Regions from separate parts of the Polaromonas sp. LjRoot131 genome, predicted to be linked through region 1. Evidence: predicted binding sites of a transcription regulator. Region 1 holds the regulator's gene; the other holds the start of a gene.
The links. Region 1 encodes HrcA, which represses chaperone genes, less so after heat shock. Its sites were predicted from a motif close to TTAGCACTCNNNNNNNNNGAGTGCTAA; they were not measured.
Positions count from the first base shown of each region.

Region 1 (8,671 bases):
GGGGAAATCGTGCGCTGGCAAAGCACGCACGGGCGCAACAGCCTGCCCTGGCAGAACACGCGCGATCCTTACCGCGTGTGGCTTTCCGAGATCATGCTGCAGCAGACCCAGGTCGCCACGGTCCTTGATTACTACGCGCGTTTTCTCGATCGCTTCCCCACGGTCGCCGAACTGGCCGCCGCGAGCGAAGATGAAGTGCTGGGCCTGTGGAGCGGGCTGGGTTACTACAGCCGCGCGCGCAACCTGCATCGCTGTGCGAAAGACGTTGTAGCCCTGCATGGCGGGCAATTCCCGGGCACGGCGGAGCAACTCCAGACTCTGCCCGGCATAGGTCGTTCGACGGCGGCCGCGATTGCTTCCTTCTGCTTCGGCGAGCGTGTCGCGATTCTGGATGGCAACGTCAAGCGGGTGCTCACGCGGGTGCTGGCGTTTTCCGCCGACCTCGCCCAAAGCGCCAATGAAAAAGCGCTGTGGAATCTGGCCACAGAGTTGCTGCCCAAGCGGAACCTGCCAGACACCATGCCGCGCTACACCCAGGGGTTGATGGACCTGGGCGCCTCGATTTGCGCCGGACGCCAGCCGCAGTGCCTGCTGTGCCCGGTGCAGAAGCTGTGCCGAGGTTTTGCCGAGGGCGACCCCGGCAAATACCCCGTCAAGACACGCAAGCTCAAGCGCAGCGCCCAGGGCCTGAGCCTGTTGTGGGCGCAGCGGCCCGACGGCTCGGTCTGGCTTGAAAGGCGTCCCGGCCGGGGTGTCTGGGGCGGTTTGTATTGCCTGCCGGTCTTCGAGAGCGACGATGAGCTGAAAGCAGTGCTGCCGCCCGCGTTGCAGTCTCGGCTAGCTCCCCTGCCGCAGTTTGTCCATGTACTCACGCATAAGGATCTGTACTTGTCGCCGTGGGTCGCGGGCCTTGGCGCCGGCCAGGCGCTGCCCAAGGCCATGGTGTCGGAGGAGCGGCCGGGTGCCTGGTTCGGCCCCAGCGCCTGGCCCGCCTTGGGCCTGCCGGCACCTATACGCAAGCTGCTCGCGCAGGTCGCCTGACCGGCACCCCTTTCAGCCGGCGTCGAGTTCGCGGTGCCGCTTCAGCGTGCGCCAGTGCGGGCTGAAAGCCGCCGCCAGTTCCTCGACCAGGTAGACCGAACGGTGCTGGCCGCCGGTGCAGCCGATGGCGACCGTCACGTAGCTGCGGTGGTCGCGCACCAGCGCATTCAGCCAGTGGCTGAGGAATTGTTCGATGTGCCGGAACATGTCGCCGACCTCGGGATGCGCCTTGAGGTAGTCCGCCACCGGCTCGTCCCGCCCCGTCAGGTGGCGCAGGCCGGATTCATAGTGCGGATTGGGCAGCATGCGCACGTCGAAGACATAGTCGGCGTCCAGCGGCACGCCGCGCTTGAACGCGAAGGACTCGAACACCAGCGTCAGCTGCGTGGTAGGCGCGGAAATCAGCGACTTCACATAGCCTTGCAACTGCGAGGACCGGATCATGCTGGTGTCCAGCACATGGGCCTGCTCCCGCATTTCGCCGAGCAACTCGCGTTCGAGCTCGATGGCGTCCACCAGCGCGCGGTGCTGGTCGGAGGCGTCTATGCGCGACAGCGGGTGTAGCCGGCGCGTTTCCGAAAAGCGGCGCACCAGGGTTTCGGTGTTGGCGTCCAGGAACAGCGACTGCACCACCACGCCGGACTCGCGCAGCTGGCGCAGCTGCTGGGGCACCAGCGGCAGCGAGGTTGCGCTGCGCACGTCCATGGCGATCGCGACTTTCTGCGCGCCGTGCTTTTGCTCCAGCGCCACGAAAGGCGTGAGCAGCTCGGGGGGCAGGTTGTCGACGCAGTAGTAGCCGGCGTCCTCCAGCGCGTGCAGGGCGACGGATTTTCCCGAGCCCGACATGCCGGTGATGAGGACCATTTCCAGCGTCGCCATCACTGCCCCAGCATTTCCTTGGCGTGGGCCAGCGTGGTGCCGGAAAGGCGTTCTCCGCCCAGCATGCGGGCGATCTCGGCCACACGCTGCTCGCCGTTGACATGGTCGACGGCGCTCAGGGTGACGCCGTTCTCGGAGCGTTTGGCGACCACCAGGTGCTGGTCGGCGCAGGCCGCCACCTGGGGCAAATGGGTGACGGCCATGACCTGGCGGTCCTTGCCCAGCTGTTTCATGAGGCGGCCCACGGTTTCGGCGACGGCGCCGCCCACGCCTGAATCCACCTCGTCAAAGATCAATGTTTCAGCCTGCCCGAGCTGGCTGGTGGTGACGGCAATGGCCAGCGCGATGCGCGACAGCTCGCCGCCGGAGGCTACTTTGCCGACGGGGCGCGGCGTGCTGCCGCTGTGGCCCGCCACCAGGAATTCGGCTTGTTCCAGGCCGTGCTGGGCGGGTTGCTCGAGCTTGGCCAGTGCCACGTCGAATTTGCCGCCCTGCATGCCCAGGCCCTGCATGGCCTGGGTGATGGCCTTGGCGAGCTTGGGTGCGGCCTTGGCGCGAGCCTTGGACACCTGGCCGGCTTCTTCGAGGTAGGCCGCCTTGGCCTGGGTTTCGTTCTTCTCAAGCTGGGCCAGGTCGGCCGCGGCATTGAGTTTTTGCAGTTCGGCCTGCCAGGAGGCCAGCAGCTCAGGCAGCTCGGCCGGCGTGCGTTTGTAGCGGCGCGCCAGGCTGACCCATTGCGACAGGCGCTCGTCGAGTTCGGCGAGCCGTTGCGGCTCGAGTTCGGCATGCCGGGCATAGCCGTTGAGCGAGTGGACCGTGTCTTCCATCTGCGCCAGGGCGCCGTTCAGGACTTCCACCATGGCCTTGAACTCGGGCTCTATGTGTTCCTGGTTTTGCAGCGCCGCAATCGCGCGGCCCAACAGCGCGTTGGCGTTCTCGTCGGCTTCCTGCAATGCATCGACGGCGGTTTGCACCGCGTCACGCAGGGCCTGGGCATTCGACAGGCGCCCGTGCTGGGCATTAAGTTCGTCCCACTCGTCGGCGCCCGGTGCGAGCTTGTCCAGCTCGCCGATCTGCCAGGCCAGGCGCTCGCGTTCGCGCTGCAGGCTGTCCTGGGCGTCACGCGCCTCCAGCAGCGTCTTCTGGGCCTGGCGCCACTGCTGCCAGCGGCGCGAGAGTTCATCCGTGGAAACATCCGCATAGGAGTCCAGCAGGCCGCGCACCGCGTCGGGCCGGGTCAGGCTTTGCCAGGCATGCTGGCCGTGAATGTCCACCAGGTGGTCGGCGATCTCCTTGAGCTGCGTGGCGGTTGCCGCGCTGCCGTTGATCCAGGCGCGGCTTTTGCCTTGCACGTCTATCGTGCGGCGCAGCAGCAGGGTGTCGCCGCCGTCGAAGCCGGCTTGTTCCAGCCAGGCGGCCAGGCCCTTGGGGCTGTCAAACTCGACGCTGATCTCGCAGCGCGCCGCGCCTTCGCGGATCACGCCGGCATCGGCGCGTGCGCCCAGGGCCAGTTGCAGGGCGTCGATCAGGATGGATTTGCCGGCGCCGGTTTCACCGGTCAGCACCGTGAACCCACCGGACAGGTCCAGCTCGAGTTCGTGGACGATGACGAAATCGCGAAGCGAGATGCTTTTGAGGCTCATAAATAAATCGTGCCGTTCAGGCCACGCCTTCATTCCAGTGAAGTTTTTTGCGCAAGGTGTCGAAGTAGCTCCAGCCCTTGGGGTGCAGAAAGCGCATCTGGTGCTCCGAGCGCCTGACGGTAATGCGGTCGCCGTGCAGCAGGCTGGCCAGCGACTGCATGTCGAAGTTGGCGCTGGCGTCCCGGCCGGCGACGATTTCAATCGTGATCTCGCCGGAGTCCGACAGCACGATGGGCCGGTTCGACAGCGTGTGCGGTGCAATCGGCGCCAGCACCCAGCCGGCAATCGAGGGGTGGAGCAGGGGTCCGCCGGCGGACAGCGCGTAGGCCGTGGAGCCGGTGGGCGAGGCGATGATCAGGCCGTCGGCGCGCTGGTTGGCCACGAAGCGGCCGTCCACCTCGACGCGAAGCTCCACCATGCCGGCGGTCGCGCCGCGGTTAACCACCACGTCGTTCATGGCGGTGGCGCTGAAGACGCAGCGGCCGTCGCGCACGACCTTGGCCTGCATCATCCAGCGGCGGTCTTCCTCGTACTCGCCGCGCAGCATGGGAATCAGGGTGTTCTGGTAGTCCTCGAAGGCGATGTCGGTGATGAAGCCGAGCCGGCCCTGGTTGATGCCCACCAGTGGAATGCCGAACTGCGCCAGCAGCCGGCCTATGCCCAGCATGGTGCCGTCGCCGCCGACCACCAGGGCCAGGTCGCACTGCGCGCCTATGCCGGCCGCATCCAACGTCGGAAACTGCGTGAGACCCGTGTTGCTGGCGGTGTCCTGCTCGATTGCCACCTCGCAGCCCTGGGTGCCCAGGAAATGCGCAATGTCCTCCAGCGCCGACCGGGAACCCTGTGCGTGGTACTTGCCGATCAGTGCGACATGGCGGAATTGCGATTTCATCGGCAAATTACATCACAACATCCGCCCCAAGCTTCGTAGAATGTCGGCATGCTTGATGATCGTGCGCGGTTGCTTCTCAAGGCGCTGGTAGAGCGCTACATTGCCGATGGGCAGCCGGTGGGTTCACGCACGCTGTCCAAGGCCTCGGGCCTGGAGCTGTCCCCCGCCACCATACGCAACGTGATGAGCGACCTCGAGGAGCTCGGCCTGATCGTCAGCCCGCACACCTCCGCCGGCCGCATCCCCACGGCGCGCGGCTACCGCCTCTTCGTCGACACCATGCTGACCACGCAGCGCGACCCCTTCCCCGCCGCGGGCCAGATAGGCGCCCCCCGGCTGGCGCCCGACCAGCCGCAAAAGGTGCTCAGCAACGCGGCGCACATGCTCTCCAGCCTGTCGCAGTTCGTCGGCGTCGTCATGGCGCCGCGCCGGACGTCGGTGTTCCGTCATATTGAATTTTTGCGCCTGTCCGAAAAACGTTTCCTTGTGATCATCGTGTCGCCCGACGGCGACGTGCAGAACCGGGTCATCTTCACCGAGGCCGACTACAGCCAGTCGCAACTGGTGGAGGCCGCCAATTTCCTCAATTCACATTACGCCGGCATGGCGATCGAGGAAGTGCGCGAGCGGCTGAAAAACGAGGTTGAGGCGCTGCGCGGCGAGATCGCCACGCTGATGCAGGCCGCGGTCAAGGTCAGCTCCGAAGCCATCGAATCGCGCGACGAGGTCGTCATCTCCGGCGAGCGCAACCTGCTGGCCGTCAGCGATTTCTCCGGCGACATGGGCAACCTGCGCAAGCTGTTCGACCTCTTCGAGCAAAAGGCGCAGCTGATGCGCCTGCTCGACGTGTCCAGCCGCGCCGAGGGGGTTCGCATCTACATAGGCGGCGAAAGCCAGGTCATTCCCTACCAGGAGCTGTCGGTGGTCACCGCGCCTTATGAAGTCGACGGTCAGGTCGTGGGCACGCTGGGCGTCATTGGCCCCATGCGCATGCCCTACGAAAAAATGATCCAGATCGTCGATATCACCTCCAAACTGGTCAGCACCGCCCTGAGCCACAGCAAATAGGCCCGCGAGCAGGTCCTCGGAGGCCCTTACAATCTCCCTCTTGTGTGGGGCGTTAGCTCAGTTGGTTAGAGCAGAGGACTCATAATCCTTTGGTCGAGTGTTCAAGTCACTCACGCCCTACCATTTAAATAAAGCTTTTCGGCGAGAGTGTGCGCTAACATGTGCCTGGCCTAAACAGCGCTCAGTTGCCACTTCGTTGCCGTTTTTGCTGCGAAAGGGTCGGGCGATGAAGCGAGCCGAGCTGTTGAAGCCTCTTTTGAATCACTCAATGGGCGGAATCGAACTGGTTGCGAGTCGTCCTAAACCGTTAGCCGAGCTAACTCAAGACGAATTAAAAGAGTTCGCCAAGCGTCTTGAGGCCGACGACTACACCTATCAGCGCTACCACGGCATCCCACAACTTCGCGTTTGGGAGGCATTGGCACTGCATCACTACATGGACCCCGCGGTCCTGGGCTTGGGCAGGAAAGGCCGCTTGGGTGAGTTAAAGCGAGTGGCACACGAGCTTCTGCCTTCAAGCACTCGACTGCTAAATTTTGTTGGTGCTGTGCCGCCTTTGCTGCTGGACATTGATCAGGGAAAGCTTGTCTGCGTCAAAGTCGCTGCAGATCTTCTGCAAAGCTTTACGACGCTCCAACGATTCAAGTCCTATGTCAGCGATCAGCGATTGAGGGCTTATCCACAGCGAGCGCCGACGCGGGAGAGGTTGCCTTTCGATGCGGCGTCCTTACCGCCAAAGCTACGAGATATGTGGGAAGGGATGCAACTTTGGAAAACTGTTACCGAGGGGGGAACTGTTATCCCTGGGTGCCCGTCAACCGAACCAGATTTGATGAAATTCTTTGTGGGCAAGGGATATTCAGCCTACCAAAGTAAAGCTTTCGCCGCAGCTTTTCGACCATCCTTTGCCCACATCGGCAGGCGTCCTAAAGCCGAGTGGTAGCTGAATTTATCCCCTTGGAAAGGGTTAAGGCCTTTCGACCGCGGGGAGAAATATCTAGTTAACTTTTCTTTTGCTCGCGCCTAACGCAGCATGTGGCCTCATTACGGTTCACTGGGCGAGCATGATGACCAAAAAAGAGCAATCAAAAGATCTTTCACTGTTGCGCGAGAGGCAAATTCTTCAGTTGATTCCGGTGTCGCAATCCACCTTTAGACGGTGGGTCAAAGACGGAAAATTTCCCGCAGGCTTCAAAATAACCGGAAGAATAACCGTGTGGCGGAGCTGCGTTGTGTTTGACTGGATAAAGAACGCTCAGGATTGGGCAGAGGTGGGCCAATAATGAAATTGACCCGCGAGCAGCTCTATAAATGGGTATGGAATTGTCCGGTGACGAGAATCGCCGAGGAACTTGGTGTTTCCGGTTCCGGCCTTGGCAGAAAGTGCAAGGCATACGACGTCCCAACACCCGGTCGAGGCTACTGGCACCAGTTAGCACTGGGAAAACAGATGCGGTGCTTGCCGCTTCCGGATCCCGAAAAGGGCTCTAATCCGGTGTCCATAAAAGTGAGTCAAGAGCGGGCGGCGGAGCTGGATCTGCTACCGGTGCCGTTTGTTGAATTGCCGGCAGCCCCGATGGCATCTGACGATTCCCGTGGGGGAATAGGTGCGCCGAAGATTCCGGAGCATATCGAAGCGTCCGAGGTTTTGGTCACAAGTGGGTTTGTGAGCGATATTCAAAGCCTTCAGGTCAGCTTCGCTGAGCAGGCGTGCGAGTCCATTGCCGATCCCGCGGATATCATGGCACTGGCGACACTTCATGGCCAATATGAATCAGCCACACGCTTCATTGAGGCGTTGAGAGAGGCTGGCCAGGATTGTGATGCGCCCACCAGAGCAGTGCTTATTTTGTGGACCGGTGCCGCAAGAGTTTTTCTTTCTCAGTCTGACCCTATTGCTCAAGTCATCAAAGAGTGTCGCTGTGTGGCCTCAGGAGAAAGAAATCCCGGATGGTGGCTCTCCGTACAGCAGAGATAATTAGTTTGGTAAGTGACCTGTAGCAATAAGATCCCCAGTAATTAACGCCAAGATGAGTCCAAATTAATCACGATTTAACGGTTATCGGTTGCTCCGCTGGCGCGCAATCAGCGATGGTGAGTTTTTCGCAGTTATGGTTTTTCTCTGGCCTCCGGTGGTTCGATTGCTTGCATAGTTGCGCTTTTCAATCGAAGGCGCAACTCCCCAACGTTCCATAACGTCACTCTACCGATTCGAGTGGGCTGCGGTAGATGACCTGATTTGCACCAGCGCCAGACGGTTGCCGGCGAGATCGCGAATAGAGCAGCGACAACGGGAAGGCGGACACCCGCCGAAGAAGGCAGACTATCAAAGCTTGCGAAGGCTGATCGATCTGTATCTCTCATTGCCCAGCTTCCTATGTCATCACCAGCGGCGGACAGTTTCTGCGCTTTCAGGAGCTAACCCGTCGTGAGAACGCCGAGGTCGCATACGCCGGGGACGAATCGTCTCCAGGGCAGGCTCGGCATTCAGAAGATCGTAGAAATCTTCAGCACGGACGAGATGCGGGTCGGCTGGTCGAATCCTGAATAGCGGCAACCCCGCCAACTGGAACAGCTTGTTTTTGATGTCATCACGACGAGCCGCACCTTCGTTGTCATGCCAAGATGAGTCCAGTTCGAAGCCCGCTACTGGATCCTCGTCGCAGGTGCACAAAAGAGTGTCAACCTGAGACTGCCATGCAAATTCTCGAAAACTAGTGGGTATGGAGAGTCCAATCTCATCAAGGTTGATGAAGTTGCGCAGCGGGATATTTGGATAGGACTGCATCGAGGGAAAATACTGACGGATCGCGCGCAGGAATTCTCTCTCTTGGTTGCTTAAACACAGGTTCCTCCGAAAGTCGAGCGCGTCGGACGCGGACCAGGCGCGAATAGAGAATGTGCTGATGATCGAGATACGCTTTATCTGTGAGCACTCTGGAGTGGGGGTGGGCTTGCGATACCGTCGAACAGAATCAGGAAGTTTCTGCGCTGTCTCAACTATAGTAGGCAGCGCCTTAGCAGGAGAGTCAGAAGTAGGCGTTGTTAGCGTCTTCAGGGCGCCATCGATGTTCTGATTGATCATGTCTCTCAGGTCGTCCTCAACGAGTAGCAAGCTTCCGTTCAGCACAAGCCGCCATAACGTCAC
Region 1 is NZ_CAXUPF020000003.1:443,159-451,829, forward strand. Features, by position in the region: gene mutY (A/G-specific adenine glycosylase) at 1-1,041, shown strand, start outside; gene rapZ (RNase adapter RapZ) at 1,054-1,920, opposite strand; gene recN (DNA repair protein RecN) at 1,920-3,563, opposite strand; gene ACSQ27_RS16755 (NAD kinase) at 3,580-4,455, opposite strand; gene hrcA (heat-inducible transcriptional repressor HrcA) at 4,504-5,523, shown strand; tRNA gene ACSQ27_RS16765 (tRNA-Ile) at 5,570-5,646, shown strand; gene ACSQ27_RS16770 (hypothetical protein) at 5,750-6,466, shown strand; gene ACSQ27_RS16775 (helix-turn-helix transcriptional regulator) at 6,591-6,806, shown strand; gene ACSQ27_RS16780 (hypothetical protein) at 6,806-7,501, shown strand; gene ACSQ27_RS16785 (DUF2726 domain-containing protein) at 7,907-8,671, opposite strand, start outside.

Region 2 (8,671 bases), on a different contig from region 1:
CGCGCAGGGTGTTCCCGTCACGTGGACGGCTGTTTACGCGCCCGAGCAGGCGCACTTTGCCGCACAGCTGGGCGCGGCGTATGCGGCACCCTACCTGGGACGGCTCGAGGACGCCGGTGCCGGCGGCTTGGCGCTGATCGCGCAGATGCAGGCGCTGGTGGCGCAGCGGCCTTCGTCCGGTACCCGGCTGCTGGTGGCGAGCATCCGCTCCCGCGAGGCCTACCTTTCCTTGCTGGGACTGGGCGTGGGCGCCGTCACGATTCCGCCGCGCCTCTTTGCGGAATTGCTCGATCATCCCGCCACGCTGGCTGCCGAGCGCGGATTCCTGGCCGACACCGGCGCCTTGCATTGACCGAGAATCCAGCATGCGCATTGCAATCACGGGCGAGGCCCTTATCGATTTCACCGCCGGCGAGGCCGGCACGCTGGCTTTCCTGGGCCATGAGGGCGGTTCGCCGCTCAACACGGCCGTCGCCTGCGCGCGCCTCGGGCAGCCCACCGGTTTCCTCACGCAGCTGTCGACCGACCTGTTCGGCGAACGGTTGATGGGTTTTCTCGAACGAAACGGTGTGGACACCCGGTTCATCCTGCGCAGCCATGCACCGTCGACCCTGGCCTTCGTCGAGCGCACACCGCAGACCAACCGCTACGCCTTCTACACGCGCGGCAGCGCCGACGCGACCTGGACGCCCGAGCCGCTGCCGCAGTTGCCGGTGGACTGCCGTTTTCTCCACTTCGGCTCGATCGCGCTCCTGCAGGAGCCTGCTGCCACGCGCATCACCGACCTGATGGCGGCCAATGCCGGGCAGCGTGTGATCGTGTTCGATCCCAACGTGCGGCCCAGCCTGATTCCCGACATGGCGGCCTACCGTGCGCGTGCCATGCGCTGGTTTGCGATGGCCGACCTGGTCAAGCTCAGCGACGAAGACGCCGAACTGCTGGCGCCCGGCCGGCCTGCCGATGCATTGGCCGCGGATTGCCTGCAAGCCGGCGCGCGTGCGGTGATCGTCACGCGCGGCGCCGGCGGTGCCACGCTCTGGCGCACGGGGCACGAAGCGCTTGCCGTGGCGGCACCGCGCGTCAAGGTGATAGACACCATAGGAGCGGGTGACACCTTTACGGCCGGGCTCTCGGTTTCGCTGCTGGCGCATGGCGTCGAACGCCCGGCCCAGCTCGGTGAGCTGGGCGACGTCGCATGGCGCGACGTGATGCGCTTCGCCGCCACGGCCGCCGCACTGAACTGCACCCGCGAAGGTGCCGATCCACCCACGCTGGAGGCCGTTCGCAGCGCGCTCCGGCGGGAGGACAATGAGGCCCTTGCTCCCCGGTCCTGATCCAGGCTGCCATGACCACGTCCGCATCCAGACGCGCCATACCCCGCCAGCGCCAGCCCGAGCTGGAACGCGACATTGCGCGCTCTCCCTTGCTGGGCTACGAGGCCCCTGAAACCGGCCTGGTGCGCTGTCTTGCCCACGGCTTCCCGAGCCCGCTGGTGCGCTGGCATTTTCATGAAGAGTATGAACTGCACCTGATCACCGAGACCTCGGGCAAGGCTTTTGTCGGCGACTGGATAGGGCCGTTCCAGCCCGGCCATCTGGTGCTGTGCGGCCCGCGGCTGCCGCACAACTGGATTTCGCTCGACGTCCCCGAAGGCGGTGCCGCGGGACGCGACCGGGTGATCCAGTTCCACCACGAACCCATCGAACGCGCGGCGGCCGGGATTCCCGAGTTGCGCGAGGTGATGCAATTGCTCGAGCGGGCGCGCCACGGCATCGAATTTTTTGGCCTGTCGCAACAGGCGCAAATGCACTGGGACAGCATCAAGGCCGCGCGCGGGGTGCGCCGCCTGGGCCGATTTTTCGAGTTCATGGCCGACCTGGCGCAATGGACGGACTACCGGCTGCTGTCGAGCGTACAGATGCAAGGGGCGCAGGGCGCCGATGGCGATGCGCAGGTCGACCAGATCAACGGCATCGTCAACCGCATGACCGCCAACATGGCGGAGCCGATCTCGATGTCGGCCGTGGCGGCCGAACTCGGCATGAGTGAAAGCCGCTTCAGCCGCTTCTTCCAGCGCTCCACCGGCAACAGCTTTACCGACTTCGTCAACCGTGTGCGCATCAACAGCGCTTGCCACATGCTGATGCAGACCGACCACAAGGTCACCGACATCTGTTACCAGGTCGGGTTCAACAACGTCGCGAACTTCAACCGGCGTTTCCTGGAGATCAAGGGCATGACGCCCACCGAGTTCAGGCGCCAGGCCGACGGCCGGTTCGGCCGCTCACCCTGATTTTCGGGTTCATCCCCGCTTCCCGGGCAGGCGTGCAATTAAAACTTGTACCCCAGTTGCACCGTGAAGCAGTTGGGGTCCAGCACCACGTCGATCGTCTGGCCCGTGCTCAGCGTACCGCGCGTCTTCAGCAGGGTCTTGGTGTAGCTGCCTTCCACAAACCATTTCTCGGTGAGCTTGTAGACGCCGCCTATCTGAAAGGACGGGGCCAGCTTGGATTTGAAGGACACGCCGGTGGGCGGGCCGCCGGGGTTGGTCAGCGCGGTCAGCAGGGCGCTGCCCTGTTCCTTGTAGAAGTGCACGTAGGACAGGCCGGCGCCCAGGTAGGGCCGGAAGCTGGCGTTGGCTTCGAAGAAGCGGTACTGGGCGATCAGCGTGATCGGCAAGGCCTTGGTTTCAGCCACCTTGCCGAAACCCGCGAGCACGCCGTCGCCGGTGACGTCGTGCCGGAACCCCAGGCCCAGCGGCAGGTGCAGGTTCAGGTGGTTGGTAGCCATGTAATTCACCGCGCCTGTCAGCCGGGTGTCGTTGCTGACGCCGACGCGCACATTCGGAATGCTGCCCGTGAGGGTACCGCTGTCCACCGAGGGCTTGATGCGCGTGACGCCGGCCGAGAGCGACCAGGTGCCGGCCTGTTGCGCAAAAGCGGGCAGGGTGGATGCAGCCAGGAGGGCTGCAGCAATCAGGGGGAGTCTGGAAAGAGTCATGGGCTGGTGACCGTTGTGGCGTGTTGGAGGGTTCATCCAGTGGATCGATGCATCTCATGGTAGCGGCAAGCGCCGCCCAGCGCTGCCTTCCGCGTGGTTTTAAGGGCAAAGGGTGAAGCGCAGACGCAACGCCCTGGCCAATTGAAAACGTTCTTCGTACAAGGTTTGTACGGATGCGGACCAAGCCGCTTGCGCGCCGCAAAATCGGCCGGTGCGCCGGGCCCCGGCCGGCCGCGGTAGCCCCGCGGGGCGGGCCGCATTATCATGCGGCAGGGAATTCACCCTGTTTACACCTTGTGAGGAGGATCACTGTCATGAATTTCGGCCAAGCCATTACCACCTGTTTTTCCAAATACGTCACTTTTACCGGCCGGGCATCGCGGCCGGAGTTCTGGTGGTTTTTCCTGTTCCAGATCATCGTCCTGATCGTCACCGGCATGATCAGCAACATCCTGTACGGCATCGCCGCGCTGGCGATGCTGCTGCCGGCCATCGCGGTGGGTGTGCGGCGCCTGCATGACATCGGCAAGACCGGCTGGCTGATGCTGATCGGCCTGATCCCGCTGGTCAACCTGTTGCTGCTGTACTGGTGCGTGCAGCCCTCGGAAGGCCCGAACCAGTATGACGAAGGCGCCGCACCCGCGGCACCCGCCGAGCAATAAAAAAAGGGCCGCGAAAGCGGCCCTTTTTGATGGAGCGAGAAGCTCAGGCAGGCATTACATGCCCATGTCGCCCATGCCGCCCATTCCACCCATGCCGCCTGGCATGCCGCCGCCGGCGCCGGACTCTTCCTTCGGAGCCTCGGCAATCATGGCTTCGGTCGTCAGCATCAGGGATGCGACGGAGGCTGCGTTCTGCAGTGCGGTGCGGGTAACCTTCGTGGGATCCAGGATACCCATTTCGATCATGTCGCCGTAGGTGTCGTTGGCGGCGTTGAAGCCGTAGTTGCCCTTGCCGGCCAGCACGGCGTTCACGACGACGGAGGCTTCGCCGCCTGCGTTGTAAACGATTTCGCGCAGGGGGGCTTCGATGGCGCGCAGCACCAGCTTGATACCGGCATCCTGGTCAGGATTGTCGCCGGCGATCTTGCCTGCAGCCTGCTTGGCGCGCAGCAGCGCCACGCCGCCGCCGGCCACGATGCCTTCTTCCACGGCAGCGCGGGTGGCGTGCAGTGCGTCTTCCACGCGGGCCTTCTTTTCCTTCATTTCGACTTCGGTGGCAGCGCCGACCTTGATCACGGCAACACCGCCGGCCAGCTTGGCCACGCGCTCTTGCAGTTTTTCACGGTCGTAGTCGCTGGTCGCTTCTTCGATCTGGACGCGCACTTGCTTGACGCGTGCTTCGATGTCGGCAGCGGCGCCGGAACCGTCGATGATGATGGTGTTTTCCTTGCCCACTTCGATGCGCTTGGCCTGGCCGAGGTCAGCCAGCGTCACTTTTTCGAGCGACATGCCGACTTCTTCAGCGATGACCTTGCCGCCAGTCAGGCAGGCGATGTCTTCCAGCATGGCTTTGCGGCGGTCGCCGAAGCCGGGGGCCTTCACAGCCACAACCTTCAGGATGCCGCGCAGGGTGTTCACCACCAGCGTTGCCAGGGCTTCGCCCTCGACTTCTTCGGCAATGATCAGCAGCGGACGGCCGGCCTTGGCGACTTGCTCCAGGGTGGGCAGCAGGTCACGGATGTTGCTGATCTTCTTGTCGTAGAGCAGAACAAAGGGGTTGTCCAGCAGTGCGGACTGCTTTTCAGGGTTGTTGATGAAGTAAGGGGAGAGGTAGCCGCGGTCGAACTGCATGCCTTCGACGACGTCGAGTTCGTTTTGCAGGGACTTGCCGTCTTCCACGGTGATCACGCCTTCTTTACCAACCTTGTCCATCGCGTCGGCAATGATTTTGCCGATGGATTCGTCGGAGTTGGCCGAGATCGAGCCGACCTGGGCGATTTCTTTCGACGTGGTGGTGGGCTTGGAAGCCTTCTTGAGCTCTTCGGTCAGGGCCAGCACGGCCTTGTCGATACCGCGCTTCAGGTCCATCGGGTTCATGCCCGCGGCCACGTACTTCATGCCTTCGCGGACGATGGCTTGTGCCAGAACGGTGGCGGTGGTGGTGCCGTCGCCGGCGTTGTCGGAGGTCTTGGAAGCGACTTCCTTGACCATCTGCGCGCCCATGTTCTGCAGCTTGTCCTTGAGTTCGATTTCCTTGGCGACGGACACACCGTCCTTGGTCACCGTGGGGGCGCCGAAGGAGCGCTCCAGAACCACGTTACGGCCTTTGGGGCCCAGGGTTACCTTGACCGCGTTGGCCAGGATGTTCACACCCTCGACCATGCGTGCGCGGGCTTCGCCGCCGAAAATGACGTCTTTTGCTGCCATGATTAATTCTCCAGATTCAGTTAATAAGGGGTTGGACGCGGCGGGAGATTACTTTTGTCTCCGGCCGGGCCTTTCGGCCCTTAACTTCGCTTCGCGAAGTTAGCCTCGACGAAAATAATTCGCCTTGCGAAATTATTTTTCGACCACTGCGAACAGGTCTTCTTCTTTCATGACGAGCAATTCGTCGCCGTCGACCTTGACGGTCTGGCCGCTGTATTTGCCGAACAGGACGCGGTCGCCGACTTTCACGCCCACGGGGCTCAGTTCGCCCTTGTCGTTCTTCTTGCCTGGGCCAACGGCCAGCACTTCGCCTTGATCAGGCTTTTCAGCGGCGCTGTCGGGGATGACGATGCCGGAAGCGGTTTTGGTTTCGTTTTCCACGCGTTTGACGATCACGCGGTCGTGCAAAGGACGAAGTTTCATGAGAGCTCCTTGTTTGAGAACACTGGTTTTGGGAATCAAAAAGCACCCGGCTGGAAGTGGGTGCTTGTTAACTTTGGTGGATTGACTGGGCTTTGTTAGCACTCAATACCATCGAGTGCTAATCATAGGGGCAATTCAGGTGGTTTTCAAGGCAAGGGGCGGAAAACCTGCTTTTTGGGCTGGTCGCCGACATCGCGGAGCGCCCCTGGGCTGATTTCAGCCAAAAACCGACCCGGTTGGGGATACGGGTCACATGGGGCTGCGTGCCTTGCTGGGCGCGTGGCCGATGACACGCTTGAACGCGCGGCTGAAGGAGGCCTCGGAGTCGTAACCCAGCCGGTCGGCGGCCGTGGTGACGCGCATTCCGTCCTGCGCGATCCAGTTGCGCGCCTGGAACATGCGGATGCGGGCCACATACCGGGCAGGGCTCTCGCCCACCGATTCCTTGAAGGCCTGGGCAAAGCGGGATCGCGATGCGCCCATGATGTTCGCCAGCTCCGGCACGCTCCAGTCCTGCTCCGGCGTCGCGTGGATGGCGGCCAGCACCTTGCCCACGCCGGGCGAGCGCAGCGCCGCGATCCAGCCCGTCGAGTTGCTGCAGGCGCATTCGACCCAGGCGCGGATGATGGTCGCGGCGAGCACATCGGCCATGCGGGCCAGGATGCCGCAGGCGCCCATGCGGTTGAGCGAGGCTTCACGCTCCATCGCGTCGAGCAGCATCGGCACGCCCGGGTCGCGCTGCGCCAGCTCGCCGGCGCGGATCACCTCCGGCATCATGGCCAGCAAGGGGTGCAGCGGGTCGAGGTTGAAGGTCATGGTGCCGCAGAACATGACGTGGGAGGGGGCTTGCGCCGCGGGAGCGCCATCCCGCAACAGATAGATATCGTCCGCGACCCGTTCGCGGTCAAAGGTCGCGAGAGCCACCGGCGGCACCTCGGGTGAACTGGCCACGGTGTGGGCCGTGCCGCGCGGCAGCAGCACCGCGTCGCCGGCCTTCAGTTCCATCCACCCGGACGGCTCTGTGTGCAGCCAGCAGTTCCCGCTGGCGACGAAATGAAAACGCGCGGCGGCTTGCGCGGCAAAGGAAATCGCCCACGGCGCATGCATCAGGCAGCGGCCGTACTCGACGCCGTCCAGGCGCAGGCCCAGCAGGATCTGGGTAAGGGGATCGGGCCCGGCGGCAGGCAGGCCTGCGCCTTCGTGAGGGGGTTGAATGACGGGCGTGAAAGTTCTGGAGGAATCGTCAAGCATTTCGGCTCTTTCGCCATGGAAATGTGTGGATGCTAGGCCTAAGCTGGTCACCCTGTCCTCAACAAGGCTTCACATTTCATGTCATCAACTTCCTCTTCTGCTTGCCTCGACCCGCTGGCTGCCGGCGCAAGCCCGACCGGCGATTCACCCGGCGAGGCCGCCGCGCTCTGGCCGGCGGTCGCTTCACTTTCCCTCGGCGTGTTCGGCCTGGTCACGGCGGAATTCCTGCCGGCCAGCCTGCTGACCGCCATGGCGGCCGATCTCCATGTCACGGCGGGTGCGGCGGGCCAGGCCGTCACGGCCACCGCGCTCGTCGGTGCGGTGGCCGCGCCGACCATTCCCCTGCTGACGGCGCACTTCGACCGCAAGCGGGTGCTGCTGACGCTTACCGCCTTGCTGCTCGTGTCCAACCTGCTGGCGGCGACGGCCGGCTCGCTCGCGGTGCTGCTGTTCGCGCGCGTGGTGCTCGGCATCGCGCTCGGCGGCTTCTGGTCGATGGCGGCGGCGCTGGCCATGCGCCTGGTGCCGGAACGGCTTTTCCCGCGCGCCATGTCCCTGGTGTTGACCGGCGTCTCCATTGCCACCGTCTGCGCGGCGCCGGTCGGCGCCTGGATGGGCAGTTTGTGGGGATGGCGCAGCGCTTTTGTCGCGGCGGGCGTGGTCGGCGTGCTGGCTTTCCTTGTGCAACTGGTGGCGCTGCCGGCACTGCCGCCACGCGACAAGGCCAGCTTGAAGGGCCTGCGCGACCTGCTCACGCGGGGGCCGGTGCGCATTGCGCTGCTGGCCGTGCTGCTGGTGATATCCGGCCACTTCGCGGGCTTCACCTATATCCGGCCCGTGCTGGAAGACGTGACCAGGCTGTCGGCAGCGGCGATTTCCGCCGTGCTGCTGGGCTACGGCATCGGCGGCTTTTTCGGAAACTTCGCGGGGGGCTGGCTGGCGGGGCGCAGTGAACGCTACGCGATCGTCGCCGGCAGCGGGATGATCGCCCTGCTTGCGGCTGCGCTGCTTATTGGCGGCAGCTCTGCCGTGGTCACCGCCGTGGCTGTGGCGCTATGGGGGTTCGCGTTTGGCGCATTCCCGGTCGGCTTCCAGACCTGGATCGTGCGCGCCGCACCCGACCAGGCAGAGGCCGCGGGCGGCCTGCTGGTGGCAGCGTTCCAGATCGCCATCGCCACGGGTGCCATCGCGGGCGGCCTCATCGTTGACGGGACTGGCGCGCTGGGTGCCCCTGCGTTTGCCATGGTGGCTGTGGCCCTGGGCGGCCTGCTGGCATGGCGGCGCGGCCCCGGTTCCCGCCGCGGCTGAATCACGGAGGCGATCATGACCGAGTCGAAACCAGACCCAGGCAGCAATCGTCGCATCACGCTGGCGGCGCACCCGCGCGGCCTGCCGGTTGCGTCCGACTTCCATCTCGTGACCGAGCCGGTGCCGCGCCCGGGCGAAGGCCAGGTGCTGTTGCGAACGCAGTTCCTTTCGCTGGACCCGTACATGCGCAACCTGATGGACAAAATCGGGCCCGGATACGCGCCCCCCGTTCCGCTGGGCGGCACCATGCCCGGCGGCACTGTCAGCCGCATCGTGGAGTCCAGGCATCCCCACTACCGCGCCGGCGATCTCGTGCTCGC
Region 2 is NZ_CAXUPF020000005.1:262,769-271,439, reverse strand. Features, by position in the region: gene ACSQ27_RS21520 (transaldolase family protein) at 1-352, shown strand, start outside; gene ACSQ27_RS21515 (carbohydrate kinase family protein) at 366-1,334, shown strand; gene ACSQ27_RS21510 (AraC family transcriptional regulator) at 1,346-2,293, shown strand; gene ACSQ27_RS21505 (OmpW/AlkL family protein) at 2,332-3,000, opposite strand; gene ACSQ27_RS21500 (DUF805 domain-containing protein) at 3,315-3,662, shown strand; gene groL (chaperonin GroEL) at 3,717-5,369, opposite strand; gene ACSQ27_RS21490 (co-chaperone GroES) at 5,502-5,792, opposite strand; gene ACSQ27_RS21485 (AraC family transcriptional regulator) at 6,042-7,043, opposite strand; gene ACSQ27_RS21480 (MFS transporter) at 7,122-8,351, shown strand; gene ACSQ27_RS21475 (NADP-dependent oxidoreductase) at 8,367-8,671, shown strand, end outside.
Region 2: a site for HrcA is predicted at 5,888-5,914, ahead of ACSQ27_RS21490 (co-chaperone GroES). Genes of this name have one in related genera too.